Regions from separate parts of the Streptomyces sp. NPDC005576 genome, predicted to be linked through region 3. Evidence: riboswitches for the same ligand, from Rfam matches in the RefSeq annotation. Region 3 holds a riboswitch; each other region holds the start of a gene.
What was found. A riboswitch is a leader RNA that binds a small molecule or an ion and turns the genes downstream of it on or off. The one in region 3 is predicted to bind cobalamin.

Region 1 (7,240 bases), on a different contig from region 3:
CCCAGCTGGTTCGCCGGGGTCGCCTTCGCCGCGATCGGGATCGGGGCACTGGTACCGGCGGCCATCATGTCCATCGCCGCCGCGAACCTCTTCACCCGCAACATCTACAAGGAGTTCATCAAACCGGACGCGACGCCCGCCCAGGAGACGAAGGTCTCGAAGCTGGTCTCGCTCCTGGTGAAGGTCGGCGCGCTGGTCTTCGTGCTCACCATGGACAAGACCGTGGCCATCAACTTCCAGCTGCTGGGCGGCATCTGGATCCTGCAGACCATGCCGTCGCTGGTCGGCGGGCTCTTCACCCGGTGGTTCCACCGCTGGGCGCTCATCGCGGGCTGGGCGGTCGGCATGCTGTACGGCACCCTCGCCGCGTACGGCGTGGCCTCCCCGACCCAGAAGCACTTCGGCGGGTCGTCCAGGGAGATCCCGGGCATCGGCGAGATCGGCTACATCGGCCTCACCGCGTTCGTGCTGAACGTCGTGGTGGTGGTCGTGGTGACCTTCGTCCTCAACGCGCTCAAGGCGCCCCAGGGCATCGACGAGACCTCGCCGGAGGACTACACGGCGGACGTCGGAGACGCGGGCGTGCAGGCGAAGCTGCCGCCGGCCACCGTGGGGGCACCGGGGGGCCACTGACCCGGTCCGGCCATGCTGAGCCCCTGGACGAACCGTCCGCCGGGCCGTCGCGTCCTCCCCCAGCGGGAGGGTGGCGGCCCGGCGGCGTTCCCGCCCCGGGGCCGGACCGCCGCCGGACCCGGTAGGGAAGGATGTGCTCATGACATATCGCGTACGGCTGCGCGGCCTGTGGCCCGCCCTGCTGGTCCTCACCCTCGTCGGCTGCGGCACCGAGCACGTCGGAACCGGGAGCCGAGCCCCGGAGGACGTACCGGACTCCGCCGAGCTGGAGGCGCGGGCGACGGCACTCCAGACCCGGACCGACCGTGTGTACGTCACCGAGGTGGCGGGATACACCCTCGCCACGCAGTCGGTGGGCGTCCTCGGCGACGACGGCTTCGGCAGCTCCTACACGGACAGGAACGGCCACGTGATCCAGCTCGGCGTCGAGCGCGCCGACCACTCCCCCGCGGACTGCGGCAAGAAGCCGCCGACCGACGGGGCGGCCGACTACACCGTCTGCGAGCGCGAGGGCGAGAGCTGGTACAGGGCGACCGCCCTCGGTCACGCCTACGCCCGTGCCGAGGGGGACCTCGTGGTGACGGTCAGCGCCGCACTCCCCGGCGTGGACCGCGCCACCCTGCGTACGGCCGCCGACGCGGCCCACCTGGCAGACGACGCGGAGCTCGACACGATCCTCCCGCCACTCGGCGGGGCGCCCGGATCGCAGCCCGTCGAGCGCGGCGACCTCCCGCCGGAGGGCGACGGAGCCCCGGACAACGGGGTGGGCGCGAGCGGTTGAGCTGCCCCCCGGCCCCACACCCGGCGTGAAACCCGGCCCGTGGAGCGCGCAGAATACGGCCATGGATCTGACGATCAGAGAGGCCGAGCCCGAGGAGTACGACCTCCTCGGCGAGATCACGGCCCGGGCGTACCTCGGTGACGGGCTGCTGCCCGGAGCGGACGACCCCTATGCGGCCAGACTGCGGGACGTGCCCGGCCGGGCCGCCGTCGCGGAGGTGCTGGTGGCCGTGGACGACACCGGCACCGTGCTCGGCGGGGTCACCTACGCACCGCCCGGCAGCCCCATGTGCGACGTCGCGGCGGCGGACGAGGCCGAGTTCCGCATGCTGGCGGTGGACGTGGCCGGCCGCGGCCGGGGAGCCGGAGAGGCGCTCGTACGGGCATGCGTGGCGCGCGCCCGGGCCACCGCCGGGGTCACCGGGCTCGCCCTCTCCACCCAGACCGCCATGGTCGGGGCGCACCGGATCTACCACCGGCTCGGATTCGCCCGCACTCCGGAGCGCGACTGGGCCCCTGTTCCGGGCCTGACGCTGCTCACCTACCGGCTGGACCTGGGCGACGACACGGGCGACGGCCCGGGCGGCGACCGAGGAACCACGGCCTGGGGCTGAACCGCGCCCCCGCCCAGGATCGCGGCCCCCGCCCGGGATCGCGCCCCCCGCCCGGGATCTCAACCGCGGCCGGACGCTCCCTGCGCCTCGTCCGCCGCCATCCATTCCTCGACCTGCTCCGGAGTCGCCCCGGGGTCGGCGAGCAGGATCTCTATCCCCGCGTCGGAGCCGGCCGCCGTGCTGACCGCCGGACAGCGGCGGCACGCGTCCGGGCCCGCCTGGGCCCACCACTTGCACGAGGTGCGCAGATGGCAGCGGGGCACGGCCGTTCCCGTCGCCTCCGGCAGGATCCGCACCTTCTCGATCAGCGTGCAGTCGTTGCCGCTGCGGTGCAGACAGGCGCTCTCGCAGTGCGAGGCGAAGCGCAGCACCCGGGTGGGCTTCATCCCTTCCGGGATCAGCGGGAGGAGATCGGCGGCCGGGACCGGTTCGGCGAGGTACGTGACGCTGCCGTCGGGCCCGGACCGGACGCCGAGCACGACCGCCTCGGGGGCTTCGGCCATGCCGCTCGGGCACCAGAGCCGCTCGGTGCCCACCGGCCCGGCGGAGGTCTTCTCGACGTCCATCCGCAATCCTTCCCTCAGGGTCGGTTGGTCGGGGCTGTCAGTCGAGCTGGATGAACCCGACGGGGCCGGTGGTCACACAGGAGGCCGCGGAGGCGTCGGGGCGTGCTTCCTCCAGTGCGACGGCCTTGCGCAGGTGCTCCTGGAGCGCGGACGCCCCGGAAATGACCTGTGCGGGGGCCGCGGGGGCCGCGGATGCCGCCGGGGCGGCGGCGACGAGCAGGCCCGCGGCGATCAACGCGGTCGCTGCAGCGCGACGGTTGGGGTTCATCTCTCCCTCTCCTGGTGCATGGGTGACGAGCGCGATTGAGGCGTACTGTAGGGGCGCCGCGCACCAACCGGCAATGAGGCATGGAGAGTTGAACCCCGGGTTCCGCTCAGGGGCGGCCCGCGCCGCGCGCCCGCCACTCGCCCGGTACGGGTCGGCGCCGGTCCCGCACGAGTTCCTCCACCGGTGCGCCGAGCGGCCCGTCCCGCGCCCCCCGCCCCGCCACCGCGCGCCCCGCCCGGCCCCCGCCTGTACCGCGTCCGACCCCCACGCGTGCCGCGCCCCTCCCGCACCGACACAAGATGTGGGGCGTTCCAGCTCCCCGGCCACCACATGTATGCTCGTCTCGCTGTCGTCGCAGGGGAATCCGGTGCGAATCCGGAACTGTCCCGCAACGGTATGAACTGCGCGTTCCGCGCACCTTCGAGTCCGGCTACCTGCCGACAGCGCGTCCGGCTCACCCGAACCGGACGCCCGTACGTCCGGGCCTCGCGGATGGGCCGGTGGACGCCGTGTGCGGTGCTGCCGGTCTCCAGGTGGCGCGCCCCGCGGCCCTCCCTCCCCCCGCCGGCCCAGAGCCGAGCGAGGGAGAGCACCACCGTGACCATCGCGCCCGCCGATCCGGCGTCCGTGCCCGCGGCCACCACAGCGACCGAGCCCGTCGACGGCCCCGGGGCCGCGCTGCTGCGCACCCTGACCGCCCTCACCGCGGACCTGCCGGACACCGACCCGGGCAGGGTCGCCGCCGCCGCGCTGCGGGGCCGGAGCGCCCACGCCGACGAGGCGGAGCTGCTGACCCTGGCCACCGAGTCGGCCGCCGGTCTGATCGCGGAGGACCCCGCCTACTCGCGGCTCGCCGCGCGGCTGCTCACCCGTACCATCGCGGCCGAGGCGGCCGGTGAGGGCGCGGTGTCCTTCTCCGCATCGGTCGCCACCGGTCATCGCGAGGGCCTGATCGCGGACCGTACCGCCGCGTTCGTGGAGCTGCACGCCGAGCGGCTGGACGCGCTGGTCGAGGAGGCGCTCGCGGACGGCGCCGACGACCGCTTCGGCTACTTCGGCCTGCGCACCCTCTACAGCCGCTACCTGCTGCGCCACCCGATCACCCGCCAGGTGCTGGAGATTCCGCAGCACTTCATGCTGCGGGTCGCGTCCGGGCTGGCCGAGGACGACTCCGCGCGGGCGGTGGACGAGGTCGCGGCGCTCTACGGCCTGATGAGCCGGCTGGACTACCTGCCCTCCTCCCCCACCCTCTTCAACTCGGGCACCCGCCACCCGCAGATGTCCTCCTGCTATCTGCTGGACTCCCCGCTGGACGAGCTGGACTCCATCTACGGCCGCTACCACGAGGTGGCGCGGCTCTCGAAGCACGCGGGCGGTATCGGTCTGTCGTTCTCGCGCATCCGTTCGCGCGGCTCCCTGATCCGGGGCACCAACGGTCTGTCGAACGGCATCGTGCCGTTCATGAAGACGCTGGACGCCTCCGTCGCGGCCGTCAACCAGGGCGGCCGGCGCAAGGGCGCCGCCGCGGTCTACCTGGAGACCTGGCACGCGGACATCGAGGAGTTCCTGGAGCTGCGCGACAACACCGGTGAGGACCAGCGGCGTACGCACAACCTCAACCTGGCGCACTGGATCCCGGACGAGTTCATGCGCCGGGTCGACGCCGACGGAGCCTGGTCGCTGTTCTCGCCCGCCGACGTCCCCGAGCTGGTCGACCTGTGGGGCGACGCCTTCGACACCGCCTACCGGGCCGCCGAGGCGAAGGGCCTGGCCCGCCGGACGATGCCCGCCCGCGAGCTGTACGGCCGGATGATGCGCACCCTGGCACAGACCGGCCAGGGCTGGATGACCTTCAAGGACGCCTCCAACCGCACCGCCAACCAGACCGCCGAGCCGGGCCGGGTCGTCCACTCCTCGAACCTCTGCACGGAGATCCTGGAGGTGACCGACGACGGCGAGACGGCCGTCTGCAACCTCGGTTCGGTCAACCTGGGCGCCTTCGTCGCGGACGGGACGATCGACTGGGAGCGGCTGGACGCCACCGTCCGTACCGCGGTGACCTTCCTCGACCGGGTCGTCGACATCAACTTCTACCCGACCGGTCAGTCCGGCCGGTCCAACGCCCGCTGGCGGCCGGTGGGTCTGGGCGCGATGGGCCTCCAGGACGTCTTCTTCCAGCTGCGGCTGCCCTTCGACTCCCCCGAGGCCCGCGCGCTCTCCACCCGTATCTCCGAGCGGATCATGCTCGCCGCGTACGAGGCATCCTGCGACCTGGCCGAGAAGGCCGGCCCGCTGCCCGCGTGGAGCGAGACCCGTGCCGCGCGCGGGGTGCTGCACCCGGACCACTACGACACCGCGCCGGCCTGGCCGGAGCGGTGGGAGGCGCTGCGCGCCCGGATCGCGCGGACCGGGATGCGCAACTCGCTGCTGCTCGCCATCGCGCCGACCGCCACCATCGCGTCGATCGCCGGGGTGTACGAGTGCATCGAGCCGCAGGTCTCCAACCTGTTCAAGCGCGAGACGCTCAGCGGTGAGTTCCTCCAGGTCAACGCCTATCTGGTGGACGAGTTGAAGCGGCTCGGCGTGTGGGACGCGCGGACCCGTGAGGCGCTGCGCGACGCAAGCGGTTCGGTGCAGGGCTTCGGCTGGATCCCGGCGGAGGTACGGGCGTTGTACCGCACCGCGTGGGAGATCCCGCAGCGCGGCCTGATCGACATGGCGGCGGCCCGGACGCCCTACCTCGACCAGAGCCAGTCGCTCAATCTGTTCCTGGAGACGCCGACCATCGGCAAGCTCTCCTCGATGTACGCGTACGCCTGGAAGCAGGGGCTGAAGACGACGTACTACCTGCGTTCGCGCCCGGCGACCCGGATCGCCCGCGCCGCGTCCGGTACGGCGAACACCGCCGCCCCCGCCCCGGCCCCCGCCGCCCTCCCCGTCCAGCAGGCGGTCTCCGACGCGGAGGCCCTCGCCTGCTCCCTCGAAAACCCCGAGTCCTGCGAGGCCTGCCAGTAATGACCACCGACACGAACAAGAACCTGCTCGACCCGGGCTTCGAACTGACCCTGCGCCCCATGCGCTACCCGGACTTCTACGAGCGCTACCGGGACGCGATCAAGAACACCTGGACCGTGGAGGAGGTCGATCTCCACTCCGACGTGGCCGACCTCGCCAAGCTCTCCCCGGGTGAGCAGCACATGATCGGCCGGCTGGTGGCGTTCTTCGCCACGGGCGACTCGATCGTCTCCAACAACCTCGTGCTGACCCTGTACAAGCACATCAACTCCCCCGAGGCCCGGCTGTACCTGTCGCGGCAGCTCTTCGAGGAGGCCGTGCACGTCCAGTTCTATCTGACGCTGCTCGACACCTATCTGCCCGACCCGGACGACCGCGCCGCCGCGTTCGACGCGGTGGAGGAGATCCCGTCGATCCGGGAGAAGGCACAGTTCTGCTTCCGCTGGATGGACTCGGTGGAGAAGATCGACCGGCTGGAGACCAGGGCCGACCGGCGCCGGTTCCTGCTGAACCTGATCTGCTTCGCGGCCTGCATCGAGGGGTTGTTCTTCTACGGCGCGTTCGCGTACGTCTACTGGTTCCGCTCGCGCGGCCTGCTGCACGGCCTCGCCACCGGCACCAACTGGGTGTTCCGGGACGAGACGATGCACATGAACTTCGCCTTCGAGGTCGTGGACACCGTCCGCAAGGAGGAGCCGGACCTCTTCGACGAGGAACTCCGGCAGCAGGTCACCGACATGCTGAAGGAGGCCGTGGAGGCGGAGCTGCAGTTCGGCCGCGACCTGTGCGGTGAGGGTCTGCCCGGCATGAACACCGAGTCGATGCGCCAGTACCTGGAGTGCGTCGCGGACCAGCGGCTGACCCGGCTGGGCTTCCCACCGCTGTACGGCTCCGAGAACCCGTTCTCGTTCATGGAGCTCCAGGGCGTGCAGGAGCTGACGAACTTCTTCGAGCGCCGCCCGTCCGCGTACCAGGTGGCGGTGGAGGGCACGGTCGGCTTCGACGACGACTTCTGACGTGAGTGAGGCGGTCCGCACGGCGGCGGGCACTCCCGGCTCCGGGGGAGCCCGCCGCCGTGTGGGTCATCGCTCCGTCGAGGGACGCACTTCGGCGAAACGGGCACGGGCCGGTTCGGCGCCGGGCGGTGCCCAGAGCGCGGTGACCTCGCCGAGCAGCGGTCCCGCGTCGCCCTTGGCCTCCTCCGCGTCGCCCGTCAGCGCGCGCACCACCCGCAGGGTCCAGTGCCCGGCCCCTGCGGGGTCCGACAGCCGGATGTCGGTGCCGTACATCCCGCTCTCCACTCCCTCGACGACCGCTCCGTCGGGGATGTCCTCCCCCATGCCCCGGCTGTGCACGGTCGGGTC
Region 2 (7,240 bases), on a different contig from region 3:
CGCCCGGACCTCTTCGAGCAGCGCCGGGACGGTGCCCTGGACGGCGGAGTCCAGATGCCGTACGAGCAGCTCCGCCTCGCCGTGGTCGGCGACGGCCGCCGCGGTGTCCACCCAGAGCCAGGTCGCCTCCTCGCGGCTGAGCACCTCCTGGGCGTCGTCCGGGTCGGCGCCCTCGTACTCGGCGAGCCAGAGCAGGGCGTACGGGCGGATCGAGGGGTGGGTGACGACCGCGCGGACCTCGGGTTCGGCGGGGGCGCCGACCACGCGCAGCGCCTCGAAGGCCAGTCCGCGCAGCAGCGCGTCCTCGCCGCGGGCGACGCCGAGGAGTTCGGCGACGGCGCTGGGGACCGTGCGGGCGGCGAGCCAGGCCCGGTATTCGGCGCGGGCGGGCCCCGGAGTGAGCCGGGCGCAGCCGAGGAGCATGTCGGCGGCGGGCTGTTCGATGTTCCCGGCCGGGCTCTGCGCGGCGACGCAGATCTGCTCCAACTTGACCCAGACCGCCCAGTTGCCGAGCGGGGTGAGGGTGGCGTGACCGGGTTCGAGGGTGAGGGCGCCGACGGCGGCGAGGCCCTCCAGGGCCCAGTCGAGCAACAGGGCGTTCAGCTCGTCGGAGGGTGCGGCGGCGGGGGCGACGGGCCCGGCGACGGGCCCCGTACCGGTCGGCGTGTCCCCGGCGCCGGGGGCGTACGGCACCTCGCAGCGTTCCTCGTGGAGCTCGGCGACGCGCTGGCCGAGGAGGTCCAGGAGCACGGGTACGGGGACGGGCCCGGCCGAGAGCTGGAGCAGCGAGAGCACTTGGGGCACCGCCTCGATCGCCTCGGCGACGGCGGTCGTCTCGATGCCCTCGGGCGAGGCGTGCACCAGCGACCAGGCGTCGAAGAGCGCGACCCAGCCGCGGAGCACCGCCGAGTCGTCGCGGTCCCAGGCGCGCAGGCGCCAGCCGGGGCGCACGGTGTCGCCGTGCAGCTCGACGAGGCCGGCCAGCCGGGCGCGGTCCCAGCCGGCCAGCACGCGGTCGGGGCCGAGACCCAGCTCGGCGGCCGCCCGGTCCAGGTCGGGAGCGGCGAGCGCCGCGCCGGGGTTGCCGCCGTCGGCAGCGGCCCAGCGGGCGACCCGCACGTCCGCGGCGAGCACCTCCCTGGCCTGGCGGGCCAGTTCGGTGCGTGGCGGAGTGCCCTCGGGAGGGCGGGGGGCGGGCCTGCTGCGGCGGGTCGTCACGGCCTTGCGCGCCGTGGCGAGGGGTCGCGGGCGGACAAGTCGCAGCCTGGAGTCGCGCGGGTTACGGGACGTCACGGGGAGCAGTCTTGCCTCTGACGGGCCGAAAGCCCAAACGGAGGCCGTGCCGCCTCGTCCGAGCGGCCCCGCCCGGCCGTCACCAACCGGGCGGTTTGCCCCCAACTCTCACATCAGGGGCGTGAGAAAGCGGCGGAGGGACTCCTCGTAGGCGGCCGGGTCCTGGTTCCACATCGACGCGTGGGGGGCGTCCGGCACGGGGTGCAGGGTGACGAGGTCGGGGCGGAGGCCGGCGAGTTCCCGCGAGGGGCCCCAAGGGGCCAGGGTGTCGCCGGGGCCGTGGAAGATCAGCGTCGGAACGCGCAGCACGGTCGGCAGCCTGCCCTGGAGGAGCGGGGCGCCCCGCAGGCCGGTCCTCCCCTGGGCGGCGCGTACGGCGAGCGGCATCAGCGCGGACGGGACGCCCCGGGCCGCGGCGAGGGCGCGCAGGGTGGTCTCCCAGTCCATCACCGGGGAGTCCACCACGAGGCCGGCGACGCTGTCGCGGAGCGCGGAGTCGACGCAGGCGTGCAGGGCCATGGTGGCACCGGTGGACCAGCCGAGCAGGACGACCTTCTCGGCGCCGTAACGGAGGGCGTAGCGGATCGCGGCGTCGAGATCGCGCCATTCCGAGGCGCCGAGGTGGTCGAGCCCGTCCGGAGAGCGCGGGGCTCCGGCGTCGCCCCGGTAGGAGAGGGCGAGTACCGGGAGGCGGAGGTCGTTCAGGAAGCCCGTCACGTTCAGGGTGTGCTCGCGCGTGGTGCCGATGCCGTGCAGGGCGATGACCCAGGTGGAGCGGTCGGCCGGGACGTACCAGGCGGGCAGCGCGCCGAGTTCGCCGGGGATCTCCACCTCGTGGTGGACGAGCCCGAGGGCGGTGCCGGGGTCGCCCCGGTGCACCTCGGGGGTCATCCGTACGCGGGTGCCGGGTTCCAGGGAGCCCCGGGTGACGCGTTCGAGCCGGCGGACGACGGTGTCCGCGGAGAGCGCGGGTTCGTCGGTCACGGGGCCCACGACGGCGTGGACGTCCTGTCCGGCAAGACCCCAGAGTCCGGGGCGGAGCGAGGCGAAGGAACGGGTCAGTGTCACCCGCCCGGGCGCCGTCGCGTGCACGGTCAGGCCGCGGTCGGCCGGGAGGGGGCGACCGGCGGGGACCGTGAGAGCGGTACCGCCGGCGTATCTGCCGACGGCGACCGCTGCCGCGCCGGCGCCGATGATCGTGGAGACGGCCGCTGCCGTCGCTGTTGCCGGGCGCACGGCTTCAGTGTCGGGGCAAGGCGGTGCGGGGGGCCAGCGGGATGGGCCGTCCGGTGGGCCCGGCGTGTCGCGGGGCGTGTCGCGGCGGGGGGCCGACGGGACGCGTGGTGGGACCCCGGGGCCCCTGGGGCAGGGCGGGTCGACGGGCGGCCGCGGGCCGGGGCTCGCAGGGGCGGGGTTCACAGCGGAGGGGCTCGACGGGGCGGGTGCGGGCTTCCCGGGGCGCGGAGCCGGCCGGGGTTCAGCCGCGCTGGCCGTAGCCCCTGAGCGCCTCGGCGACCTCGTCCAGCTGCTCCGGGGAGAGCAGGGACGGGGCCCGGCCGGGGACGGAGCCGGCCGCGAGCCAGACCCGGCAGAGCCATTCCAGCTGGGCGGTGCGGTCGTACGCCTCGTCCAGGCTCGATCCGTATGTGACCGTGCCGTGGTTGCGGAGCAGGCAGCCGGTGCGGTCACGGAGGGCGTCGAGCATCTTCGCCGCCAGCTCGGGCGTGCCGTAGCGGGCGTATCCGGCCGTGCGGACCGGACCGCCGAGCATCGCGGCCGCGTAGTGGACGGGCGGGATCTCGTCGACGAGCGTGGAGACGGCGGTGGCGTGCACGGCGTGCGTGTGCACCACGGCGCGCGCGCCGGTGGAGCGGTACACCGCGAGGTGGAGCGGGAGCTCGCTGGTGGGGGTGAGGGTGCCGAGGACGCGGTGACCCCCGAGGTCGACGCCGGTCGCGTCCTCGGGGCCCAGCCGGTCGTACGGTACGCCGCTCGGGGTGACCAGCACGGTGTCGCCGACGCGTACCGACACGTTGCCGGAGGTGCCGACCACGAGGCCGTCCGCCGCCGACCTGCGGGCCGTGCGGACGAGGTCGCCCCAGGCGCGGGAGAGCGTGTCCGGTCGGGGGTCGTGGTGCTTCTCGGCGCGCTCCTCGGTCATGGACGAGACCCTAAGGGCTGTCCCGCACTTCCTGGCGGGGCAGCCCTCAGGGACCGTCGAGAGGATCTCCCTGTGAATCGTGGGGAAGGGCGACGCCCCCTCCGAACGTGACCGGAACGACATTCAGGGCCCTGTCCGGGCTTGTCCGGCTTCCCGGTCCGGGCCGGATACGCAGGTGGAGGGCAGTCCCCCCAACGGCCCCGGCGCCAGGCCGACTCGCCCTCGCGGAGGACCGGAACGCCCCGCCCGACCGAAGGGGCACCGCAATGCCCCGCCCAGTTCATCTTCCGTTCACTCAGGTTGCCTACGTTCATCGTGCCAATGACGTCGAACGATTGCCTGGGTAAATGGAACACATCACGCTGCTGCTCGCGATAGTCGTCGCGACAGCTCTCGTGTTCGATTTCACGAACGGTTTCCACGACACCGCCAACGCGATGGCCACCACCATCTCGACCGGCGCCCTGAAGCCCAAGACAGCAGTGGCGATGTCCGCCACCCTCAATCTGGTCGGCGCGTTCCTGTCGGTGGAGGTCGCCAAGACGATCTCCGGCGGGATCGTCAATGAGGACGGCCTCAGAACCGAGGTCATCTTCGCGGCGCTCGTCGGCGCCATCCTGTGGAACCTGATGACCTGGCTGGTCGGTCTGCCGTCCAGCTCGTCGCACGCCCTGTTCGGCGGACTCATCGGTGCCGCCGTGATGTCCGCGGGCTGGTCCTCGGTCGACGGCGGCACCGTCGTCACCAAGATCCTGCTGCCCGCCGTCGCAGCCCCGCTGGTGGCCGGTGCCGCTTCGATGCTCGCGACGAGGCTGTCGTACCGCGTCAACCGGAACGTCACCGACGAAGCGCAGCTGAAGTCGACGGCCAAGGGTTACCGGGCCGGGCAGATCGCTTCGGCCGGTCTCGTCTCGCTGGCCCACGGCACCAACGACGCACAGAAGACGATGGGCATCATCACCCTGGCGCTCGTCACCGGCGGTGTCCTCTCCCCCGGCTCGAACCCGCCGGTCTGGGTGATCTTCTCGGCCGGTCTGGCCATCGCCCTGGGGACGTACTTCGGCGGCTGGCGCATCATCCGCACCATGGGCAGTGGGCTGACGGACCTCCAGCCGCAGCAGGGCTTCGCGGCCCAGACCAGCGCGGCGACCGTGATCCTCGCCTCCTCGCACCTCGGCTTCTCGCTCTCCACCACGCAGTCGTGCTCCGGCGCGGTGATGGGCGCCGGGCTCGGCCGCAAGGGGGGCACCGTGAAGTGGTCCACCGCGACCCGGATGTTCGTGGCCTGGGGCCTCACGCTCCCGGCAGCCGGCCTGGTCGGCGCGGGCGCCGAGTTCCTGACCCGGCAGGGCACCTGGGGCATCGTCCTGGTCGCCGTACTGCTCATCGCGGGCTCCGGCGCCATCTGGCTGCTGTCGCGGCGCCAGCCGGTCGATCACACCGGCATCGCCGAGGCGGACGAGCCCACGGGCATCGTCGCCGCGGCCGTCGCCGCCGTCTCCCCGCCGCCGGCCGGCCTTCCGGTCACCGGCCTCACCGCCACCATCCCGTCCCCGCTCCCCGCCGCGCCCGTCGTGGCGACGACCACCGACCCGGTCCGTCCGGCCGCGGTGTAAGGACTCGTCCCCATGAAAATCGACTGGGCAGCACTCGCCACCGTCTTCGGTGTCAGCCTCGTGGTCACCGTGGCGCTCGTCGGCTTCTTCAGCCTCGGCGTCGCGGGTCTCGCCAAGCGGGCCGGTACCGCTCCGAGCGGCGGCTCCGGCTCGTCCGCCACCCTGGCGCGCACCGGCGCGTACGCCTGCTTCGCGCTGTGCGCGGCGGCGGTCGCGTACGGCATCTATCTGATCGTCGCCTGACCCGCACCTCCGTACGTCGCACCACCCCCTCGGGCCGGACACACCGTGTGTGTCCGGCCCGATGTGCGTCCGGTTGTGGGTCCGAGCACACCGCGGTCCCGCAGGTCAACGGCGAGTTGACGGGCCTTCGCGCTGCGTGGTGGACTGCCGGAGCCATTCACGGCGACAGCAGAGGAAGCCGGTGCGAGTCCGGCGCGGTCCCGCCACTGTCACCGGGGAGCGGCGCCCCTGTCCTGTCACGTGCGTCGTGGCACGGTCCGCCCCGCGCGGGCCGGACGGCAGGGGTGGCCGCCGATCCGGGAGCCAGGACACTCTCGTCGCCGTGCCGTCGAACCAGGGCGCGGACCCTGAGTGAGGACATACGCCATGCCCGGCCGCCGTGCGCCCGATCCCCTGTCCGTCGTGCCGACCGTGCCGGGGCCGCTCCCTCACGCGGCGGGCTGAGCCGTGCGTGCCGACCGCCTCTTCGCGTACGGCGCCACCGCGGGGCTGATCGCCGACCGATGGCTCGGCGACCCTCGCCGGGGTCATCCGGTCGCCGGCTTCGGCCGGGCCGCCGCCGCCGTGGAGAAGCACCTGTGGCGGGACCACCGGGGCCGGGGCGCGTTGCACACCCTGCTGTGCGCCGGAGGCGCCGTGGGGGCCGCCGCGCTCGCCTCGCGTGCCGTGCACCGCAGTCCCGCCGCCGCCGTCGCGCTGACGGCGGCCGTCACCTGGTCCGTCGTCGGGGGGACCTCGCTGGGCCGCGAGGCCAGGGCCATCGGCGCGGCGCTGGACGCCGGGGACGTCGAGGCGGCCCGCGAGCGGCTGCCGCATCTGTGCGGACGCGACCCGCAGGCGCTCGACGGCCCGGGGATCGCCCGTGCCGTCGTGGAGTCGGTCGCCGAGAACACCTCGGACGCCGTCGTCGGCGCCCTGGTCTGGGGGGCGCTCGGCGGGGTGCCGGGGCTCGTCGGCTTCCGTGCCGTGAACACGCTGGACGCGATGGTCGGCCACCGTTCGCCGCGCCACCGCCGCTTCGGGTGGGCCTCGGCCCGGCTGGACGATGTGATGGGCTGGCCCGGGGCCAGACTCACCGCCGCCCTCGCCGCCGTCGCCGGGGGACGGCCCGGGCAGGCCGTCCGGGCCTGGCGCGCGGACGCGGGCCGGCATCCGAGCCCGAACGCGGGCCCGGTGGAGGCCGCGTTCGCGGGGGCGCTCGGGGTACGCCTGGGCGGGACCCTCGCGTACGGCGGACGGATCGAGCACCGGCCGGTGCTGAACGGCGCCGAGGGGCGGGCCGTGGCCGTGGAGACCGGGGACATCGAACGCGCGGTGCGGCTGTCGCGCCGGGTGAGCGTGCTCGCGCTGGCCGTCTGCGTAGCCGGACGGCTGGCGGCGGGACGGGGGGCGACACGGCCGGTGGGGACACGGCGGACGGGGACCCAGGGACACATGATCACGGAACGGGGCCGGGCGTGAGCAGCGGGAACGCGGGCAGGGGCGGCGGGCTGCTCGTCGCCGGCACCACCTCGGACGCGGGCAAGAGCGTCGTCACCGCGGGGATCTGCAGGTGGCTGGTGCGGCAGGGGGTGAAGGTCGCCCCCTTCAAGGCGCAGAACATGTCGCTGAACTCCTTCGTGACCCGGGAGGGCGCGGAGATCGGGCGGGCGCAGGCCATGCAGGCGCAGGCCGCCCGGGTCGAGCCGTCCGCGCTGATGAACCCGGTGCTGCTCAAGCCGGGCGGCGACCGGTCCAGCCAGGTCGTGCTGATGGGCAAGCCGGTGGGCGAGATGAGCGCGCGCGGCTACCACGGGGGCAGGCAGGAGTCGCTCTTCGGGACAGTCGTGGAGTGTCTGGAACAGCTCCGGGGCACGTATGACGCCGTGATCTGCGAGGGGGCGGGCAGTCCGGCCGAGATCAATCTGCGGCGGACCGACATCGTGAA
Region 3 (7,240 bases):
ACGGTGCCCGTCTCGCACGAGGAGGTGCGCGTGGTCCGGGAACCGCTGACACCGGGCGAGAAGGTGACCGGGCAGACCGCCATCGGCGAGCAGGACGTGGAGGTGACCCTGCACGCCGAGCGCGCGACCGTGCGCAAGGAGGCCGTGGCCGTGGAACGGGTACGGCTGGAGAGGGACCGGGTGACCGAGCAGAAGGAGGTCTCCGCGGAGGTCCGCAAGGAGAAGATCGACTACGCCGACGGCACGGACACCGGCACCGGCAAGGACATGGGCGGTGAGTTCGGACGCGGGAGGCGCCGCTGACCTGTCCCGTCCCTTGCGGCGGACCGGCCGGTGCGAGCAGGGCGTGGGGGCGGATCCGGAGTGACGGGTCCGCCCCCACGCCCTGCTCGCGTCACACGCCGGCGGAGGGCAGGAACCGCACGCTGGGCCGCCCCTGCGGGCCCTCCCGGGTGACCACGGACCGCACCCGGTAGACGTCCGCGATCAGCCGCTCGGTGATCACCTCGTGCGGGGGTCCCGCGGCGACGACCCGTCCGCCGTCCAGCACCGTGACGAGGTCGCAGAACATCGCGGCCAGGTTCAGGTCGTGCAGGGCGACGACGCAGGTGAGCGGCAGTGCGGACACCAGCGTCAGCAGGTCCAGCTGGTGCTGGATGTCCAGGTGGTTGGTGGGTTCGTCCAGGAGGAGTTCGCGGGGCCGCTGAGCCAGGGCTCGGGCGATCTGGACCCGCTGGCGCTCGCCGCCGGACAGGGTGTGCCAGGACTGCCCCGCGCGGTCGGTCAGCCCAGTGCGTTCCATGGCCTCGCGCACGGCCTCCTCGTCCGCCGGCCCCGGCGCCGCCCAGGCCCGGCGGTGCGGAATGCGCCCGAGGCGGACGACGTCGGCGACGCTCAGTTCGACCTGGGTCGCCGCGTGCTGGTCCACCACGGCGACCCGCCGGGCCACCGTGCGCCGACTCGTAGCCGCCAGCGGCTCGCCGTCGAGGGTGACGAGGCCGCCCTCCGGCGCCAGGACGCCCGCGAGCACCCGCAGCAGGGTGGACTTTCCGGAGCCGTTGGGGCCGATCAGGCCGACGGTGGCGCCGGGCGGCGGGGCGAGGGTCACGCCGTCGAGGATGAGGCGTCCTCCCGCCGCCCGGCTCACCCGGTCGGCCCGCAGGCCCTCGGAGGGGGTCGTCATACGACCCTCCGGGTGCGGTGCAGGACGAGTACGAAGGCCGGCACGCCGATCAGCGCGGTGACGACGCCGACCGGCACCTCCTGCGGATCGAGGACCGTCCTCGCCAGGGTGTCGACCCAGACCAGGAAGACCGCTCCGGCCAGCGCCGTGACCGGCAGCAGCCTGCGGTGCCCCGCGCCCGCGAGGGCCCGGGCGGCGTGCGGCAGCACCAGGCCGACGAAGCCGATCGCCCCGGCCGAACTGACCAGTGCGGCGGTCAGCAGCGCGGTGGCGCAGAGCAGCACGGTCCGGGTGCGCGCGACATGGACGCCCAGGGTGGCCGCGGCGTCCTGCCCGAAGGCGAAGGCGTCGAGCGTACGGGCGTACCCCAGGCAGATCGTCAGGGTGAGCACCACCACGCCGGTGCAGAGCCGCACGTCCGTCCAGCCGACCCCGCTGAGCGAGCCGAGCAGCCAGAACAGCACCCCCCGGGTCTGTTCGGCGTCGGCGGCGGTCATCACGACGAACGAGGTGAGCGCGGAGAACAGCTGCATCACCGCGACGCCGGAGAGGACGACCCGGTCGGTGGTGCCGCCGAGGGTGTGGCTGAGCAGGAGGACGAGCGCGAACGAGGCGAGCGCCCCGACGAACGCGCCCGCCGAGAGGGAGACCGCTCCCCCGCCGACGCCCAGCACGACGACCACGACCGCGCCGGTGGACGCCCCTGAGGAGACACCGAGGACGAACGGGTCGGCGAGCGGGTTGCGGAGCAGCGACTGCATCACGGTCCCGCACACCGCGAGCCCGGCGCCGCAGACGGCCGCGAGCAGGGTACGCGGCATCCTGAGGTCCCAGACGATGCCGTCCCGGATCGGGCTCAGTTCCGTGCCGCCGAAGCCGAGGTGGGCGGCGACCACCGACCACACGTCGGCGACGGAGATCCGGGCCGGGCCGATGGTGACGGCCCCCGCGACGGAGGCCAGCAGGAGGACGATCCCGCCGCCCCACAGGAGCGGTTCGGGCACCGCCCGCAGGCTCACGCGCCGCCCGGACGGTCGGAGGGGCCCGGGATTCGCGGATGACGTACCGGTGCCACCGGCCGAACGGGTGCCGGTGGCAGAACCGTTGGCGGCGCCGGGGGCGGGACCGGTGGCGGTGGCGGCGCCCGCCGGGTCCTGGCCGGCCGTCATCCGGCGAGCCCGTACCGACGCAGCCCCGCGGCAACGAGTTCGATGCCCTCCACCGTACGGATGGTGGGGTTCATGGCCTGACCGCTGAGCAGGACGTACCGCTTGTTCCGCACGGCGTCCATGTTCCGGGTGACCGGGTTGGACTCCAAAAACCCGATCTTCTTCTCGGCGCTCTCGGCCGTCTGCGACTCGCGGGTGAGGTCGCCGATGACGAGGACGTCCGGGTCACGGTCGGCGATGGTCTCCCAGTTGATCTGGGGCCACTCCTCGTGGGTGTCGTCGAAGACGTTCTTGGCGCCGAGTGCGGTGGTGATGATGCCGGGTGCCCCGCAGCAGCCGGCCAGGTACGGAGCCTCGGAGTTGGCGAACCAGTAGAGGAGGGTGGTGCCGGAGGCGTCGATGCCGTCCGTCGCCTCCGTCACCCGGGCCCGCAGACCGGCTATGAGCTTCTCGCCCCGGTCGCGTACGCCGAACACTGCGGCCAGGTCGCGTATCTCGCCGTAGACACTGTCGAGGGTGAGGGCGGTGGAGCGGGCTCCGTCGCCGTCGCCGCTGTTGTCCTTGCCGGTGCAGTCGGCGGGCGAGACGTACGTGGGGACGCCCAGGTCCTCGAACTGCTCGCGGGGCGCGACTCCGCCCTTGCCGAGGGTGGACTCGAAGGAGGCGCTGATGAAGTCGGGCTCCCGCTCCAGCACCTTCTCCGACGAGGGGGCGTTGTCGGAGAGCCTGGGGACCTGGGAGTTGGCCTTCTCCAGGCCCTTCATGACGGGGTCGGTCCAGGTGGCGGTGGCCGCGAGCCGGTCGGCGAGGCCGAGGGCGAGCAGGATCTCCGTCGATCCCTGGTTGAGGGAGACCGCGTGGTGGGGTGCCGACCGGACGGTGACGGTGCGTCCGCAGTTGTGGAGCGTCACCGGATATCCGTCACCGGCCGCACCCGCGGCATGCGGTGTGCCGTCGGCGCCGCCGCAGGCGGTCAGCAGCAGCATCCCCGCCGTCAGCAGGGCAGCGGAACGGGCGGATCGGGCCATGGGGGGCACGAGGTACCTCGGCGTCTCTGGGCCCATGCGCGGGGCCCGTAGTACGGAGTACTGCGACCCGTACGGGGCGCAGGCGCCAGCAGGTCTTCGGACTCGGGTTCGTGCGGACGGGGCGCCTTCCCGGGACACCCGTGGGTCTCCCAGTGGCCGTGGCCCCGCCCGTCCCCCTCACCGCTGCGCGTCAGTTCCGGACTCTCACCGGATTCCCTGACCCCTGTGTGGAGTGCGACTGGCACTGGGAAGCTATCACGCCACTCGAACCGCGTCCGGGGCCCTTCCGGTCCCGGACGACCGCCACAGCGAGGGCCACGGGGCGGGTACGGGAGCGGGCGCCGCCGGAGGTCGTCCGGCGGCGCCCGCATCCCTCGGCCCGTGCTCAGGGAAGCCGCAACGCGATCACGGCGTTGTGGCCGCCGAAGCCGAAGGAGTGGCTGACGGCCCGGCTGACGGCGACGGGCCGGGGCGCCTTCGTGACGCAGTCGATGTCGAACCCGGGTGCCGGGGCGTCCAGATTGGCGATCGGCGGGACGAGCCGGTGCTGGAGGGTCAGCACGGTGAGCGCGGCCTCGATGGCGCCCGCCGCCCCCATGCAGTGGCCGAGCACCCCCTTGGGGGCGGTGACCGGCGGCCGGTGGGGGTAGGCCCGGGCGATGAGGGCAGCCTCGGTGGCGTCGTTGAGTGGGGTCGCCGTGCCGTGCGCGTTGACGTGGTCGACGTCCTCGGCACGCCAGTCGGCGTCCCGCAGGGCGGCCTCGACGGCCGCCTGGGCCACCCGGCCCGAGGGGTGCGGGCTGGTGGGGTGGTGGGCGTCGGTGGTCGCCCCGGTGCCCGCGATCAACGCGCGGGGGACCGCGCCCCTGGCGAGGGCGTCGTCGGCCCTCTCCAGCACCATGATGGCGGCCCCCTCCCCCATGACGAGACCCGCGCGGTCCTCGGCGAACGGACGGCAGAGTTTCGACGGGTCGCCGTCCGGCAGGGCCGCCGCCCCGGACCGGGCCAGGCCGGTCATCGCGACCGGGAAGACGATCGACTCGGTGGCTCCGGCGACGGCGATGTCGCACTGGCCGCTCATCAGCATGTCCCGCGCCACCGACAGGGCGGTGACCCCGGACGAACAGGCCGTGCACGGGGCCAGACTGGGGCCGGTGGCACCGAGCTGGATCGCGATCTCCGCCGCGGGCATGTTGGGGATGGTGAGCAGGATGCCCGCCGGCGAGGACGCCTCGGCCCCCCGCCGGTCCAGCACCACGGCCTGTTCGGAGAGGGCCGCCGACCCACCGCTGCTGGTGCCCACCACGACCGAGACCCGGGCACCGTCCCAGCCGCGCGGGTCGAGTCCGGCGTCCGCCACCGCCTCCCGGGCGGCGAGCACGGCGAACTTGACGTACTTGCCCATCCGGTAGGCGGTCCGGCCGCCGACCGCCCCGTCCAGGTCGATACCGGTGACCGTGCAGGCGAAGTCGACGGCGCACCCCGCCAGTTCGGGGACCGAACGGGCTGTGGACTCCCCGGCGAGCACGCCCTCCCAGGTGGAGGCCGTGTCGTTGCCCGCCGGGGTGATCATGCCCAGTCCGGTGACGGCGATCTCGGGCCTCTTCATCGGGCGTTGCTCACCGGTTCCTCCCGGCGGATGGCTGCACGGATGAACTCCGAGATGTCCGCGAGGGTGGCGTCCCGGTGGAGGGTGTCGACGGGAGTGTGGATGCCGAGGGTTTCCTTGATGATGACGGCGAACTCCGCCACCGCGAGCGAGTCCATCTCCAGGCTGTCCATCGTGGACTCCGGGTGGATCTCGGCCGCAGGCACCTTGAACGTATCGGTCAGCACGCCGACGATCTTCGGATGAATGGCCTTCATGATCTTCCTCTTGTGTTCGGCACATACCTTGGGGGTGACGGGCACTTCAGCGGCCCCACGTCGCCAGGGCCAGGATCAAGTTCCGGGCCGGGCCCGCGGGATCGATCCAGCCCATCGATACAGGCCCTAACTCGCTGAGCCCCGTCTGGTTACGCATTCCGGCGAACCGATTCCTCTACGCCCACCTGCGGCTTCTTCCGCCCCATCGAGACCACGAAGACCGTTCCCCAGTACGCCAGAAGGACGGCCTTCACCCCCAGTGAGGCCATGGCCTCACATGCCCCGCCGCCGGCCCCGTCGGGGCGGGCGGCCGCCGCCCGGACTCCCCGCCGGGCCATCGGGTGGTCTCCCGTCCCGGTCATCGCGCGGCCTCCTCGGCCGGGCGGACAGGGGCGGCCCGGTGCCAGGGGCCGTCGGGGTCGTCGTAGGCGTCGGCGTAAGCGGGGCCGGCGATCGGGCGGCCGGCGAAGAACTCGTCCGGCAGCGCGAACGACTCCACCAGCGCGGGAGCGTGCGCGGCGACGGTGGCCACGGCCTTCTCGTACAGGTCGGGCCAGACACGCACCTGTTCGGCCGTCACCCGCCCCACGGCCAGCAGTTCACCAGTGCTACGGCCGACCTGCCGGAGCAGGTACAACCGCTCGACCTCGGCGAGCCGTTCGCGGGCAGGCCCTTCGGGCAGGGCGGCGACGGCCTCCGCGAACGCCTCGGCGGCCTGCCGTGCCGCGTGCTCCTCCACCCCCCGCAGGGCGGCCCCCGAACCCGCGTTCCACCGGCCGAGCGCGTCCCCGGACGGGGCGGCACCCATCCGCGCCCGGGCCCGCGCGAAGCAGAGGGCCTCCACCGCGACGAGCAGCCCGCGCAGGTGGGCCGGGTCCTGGAGGTCGCCCGGCGCCCGTACCCCGTCGACGGCCTGCTCCGGGGCCGAAAACAGCATCTCGGCCGCCGCCTTGGCGTGCACGGCGAGGTTGTCGCCCTCGGCGGTGATGGTGCCCTCGATGCCGGTGACCAGTTCGGCGAGCCCGTTGTGCTCCAGCAAGCCCTGCGCGCCGCAGCGTTCGCGGCATTCCACGATCACTCCCCTCGCCTGCCAGGTGATCCACCCCTTGGCGACGGCGACCAGCCGCTCCGCCGTCCCCCGGTCGGCGCCGTCCGCGCTCGCCTCCCAGCGGTCGAGTGCACGGCGGTGCAGCAGGCTCATCGCGAAGACGGTCGCCAGGGCTTCGGCCAGCGGACCGTGGTGGGTGCGGTGGGCGTAGACCGGGACCGTGCCGGTGCCGCGTGGGCCCGCGACCGTACGGTTCCCGGCGTAGCGCACCGCGACGGCGAGCGCGACGCGCGCCGAGCCGACCGCGCAGGCGCTCATGGCGAGCTTGCCGGGGGTGACCCTGCCGATGGAGACGAGCAGCCGCCGCCGTCTGCTCGGCAGCGCGCTGCCGAACTCGCCGCCGTGGCCCACGTGTCCCTGCGGTCCGGCGAGGAGTGCCGTACGGGGCACGAAGCAGTCGTCGAACGAGGTGAGGCAGTGGTCCACCGGCGAGCCCATCCGGGCCGGCAGCCTGCGCACCCGTACGCCCGGGCGGGCGTCGACGCCGTCGGTCAGCGGCACCAGCAGCAGGAAGACGCCGTGGTCGGTCCCGCCGACGACGAGCCTGGCGGCGACGAGCCCGCTCTTGGGGCCGCCCACCGGGCTGGTGTTGGGCATGAATTTCTGCGCTCCGGCGTGCGGGGTGCGCAGCACGAATCCGTCGCGCGCGCGGTCGTAGGTGGCGGTCGTCTCCACCTCGGCGGCGTCGTTTCCGTGCGCGACCTCCGTACAGAGGAAAGTGCCGATCTCGTCCATGTGCAGGAGGCCGGAGAGGTCGCGGCGGCCCTCGGAGTCGTGGTCGAGCAGACTGCCGAGGAACAGGTTGTAGTGGATTCCCGCCACCGTGGCCAGGGTGGGATCGACCGGTCCGAGCCACTCGTGCATCGCGGTGAGGGCGCGTACGTCG

Region 1: it holds a riboswitch for cobalamin, as region 3 does, so the genes downstream of both, ACFYPN_RS04430 (ribonucleoside-diphosphate reductase subunit alpha) here and ACFYPN_RS22675 (ABC transporter substrate-binding protein) in region 3, are expected to answer to the same signal.
Region 2: it holds a riboswitch for cobalamin, as region 3 does, so the genes downstream of both, ACFYPN_RS03000 (cobalamin biosynthesis protein) here and ACFYPN_RS22675 (ABC transporter substrate-binding protein) in region 3, are expected to answer to the same signal.

Annotation. Positions count from the first base shown of each region.
Region 1 covers NZ_JBIAJC010000002.1:248,225-255,464, reverse strand. Annotated here, with positions in the region: gene mctP (monocarboxylate uptake permease MctP) at 1-633, shown strand, start outside; gene ACFYPN_RS04450 (hypothetical protein) at 773-1,414, shown strand; gene ACFYPN_RS04445 (GNAT family N-acetyltransferase) at 1,476-2,027, shown strand; gene ACFYPN_RS04440 (hypothetical protein) at 2,087-2,593, opposite strand; gene ACFYPN_RS04435 (hypothetical protein) at 2,631-2,861, opposite strand; cobalamin riboswitch at 3,179-3,318, shown strand; gene ACFYPN_RS04430 (ribonucleoside-diphosphate reductase subunit alpha) at 3,459-5,876, shown strand; gene ACFYPN_RS04425 (ribonucleotide-diphosphate reductase subunit beta) at 5,876-6,892, shown strand; gene ACFYPN_RS04420 (1,4-alpha-glucan branching protein) at 6,959-7,240, opposite strand, start outside.
Region 2 covers NZ_JBIAJC010000001.1:695,972-703,211, reverse strand. Annotated here, with positions in the region: gene ACFYPN_RS03025 (hypothetical protein) at 1-1,218, opposite strand, end outside; gene ACFYPN_RS03020 (alpha/beta hydrolase) at 1,402-2,529, opposite strand; gene ACFYPN_RS03015 (class II aldolase/adducin family protein) at 2,771-3,454, opposite strand; gene ACFYPN_RS03010 (inorganic phosphate transporter) at 3,802-5,070, shown strand; gene ACFYPN_RS03005 (hypothetical protein) at 5,083-5,313, shown strand; cobalamin riboswitch at 5,484-5,627, shown strand; gene ACFYPN_RS03000 (cobalamin biosynthesis protein) at 5,761-6,774, shown strand; gene ACFYPN_RS02995 (cobyric acid synthase) at 6,771-7,240, shown strand, end outside.
Region 3 covers NZ_JBIAJC010000012.1:169,914-177,153, forward strand. Annotated here, with positions in the region: gene ACFYPN_RS22660 (PRC and DUF2382 domain-containing protein) at 1-303, shown strand, start outside; gene ACFYPN_RS22665 (ABC transporter ATP-binding protein) at 395-1,183, opposite strand; gene ACFYPN_RS22670 (FecCD family ABC transporter permease) at 1,180-2,352, opposite strand; gene ACFYPN_RS22675 (ABC transporter substrate-binding protein) at 2,349-3,380, opposite strand; cobalamin riboswitch at 3,450-3,638, opposite strand; gene ACFYPN_RS22680 (beta-ketoacyl-[acyl-carrier-protein] synthase family protein) at 3,766-4,989, opposite strand; gene ACFYPN_RS22685 (acyl carrier protein) at 4,986-5,246, opposite strand; gene ACFYPN_RS22690 (hypothetical protein) at 5,396-5,608, opposite strand; gene ACFYPN_RS22695 (acyl-CoA dehydrogenase) at 5,605-7,240, opposite strand, start outside.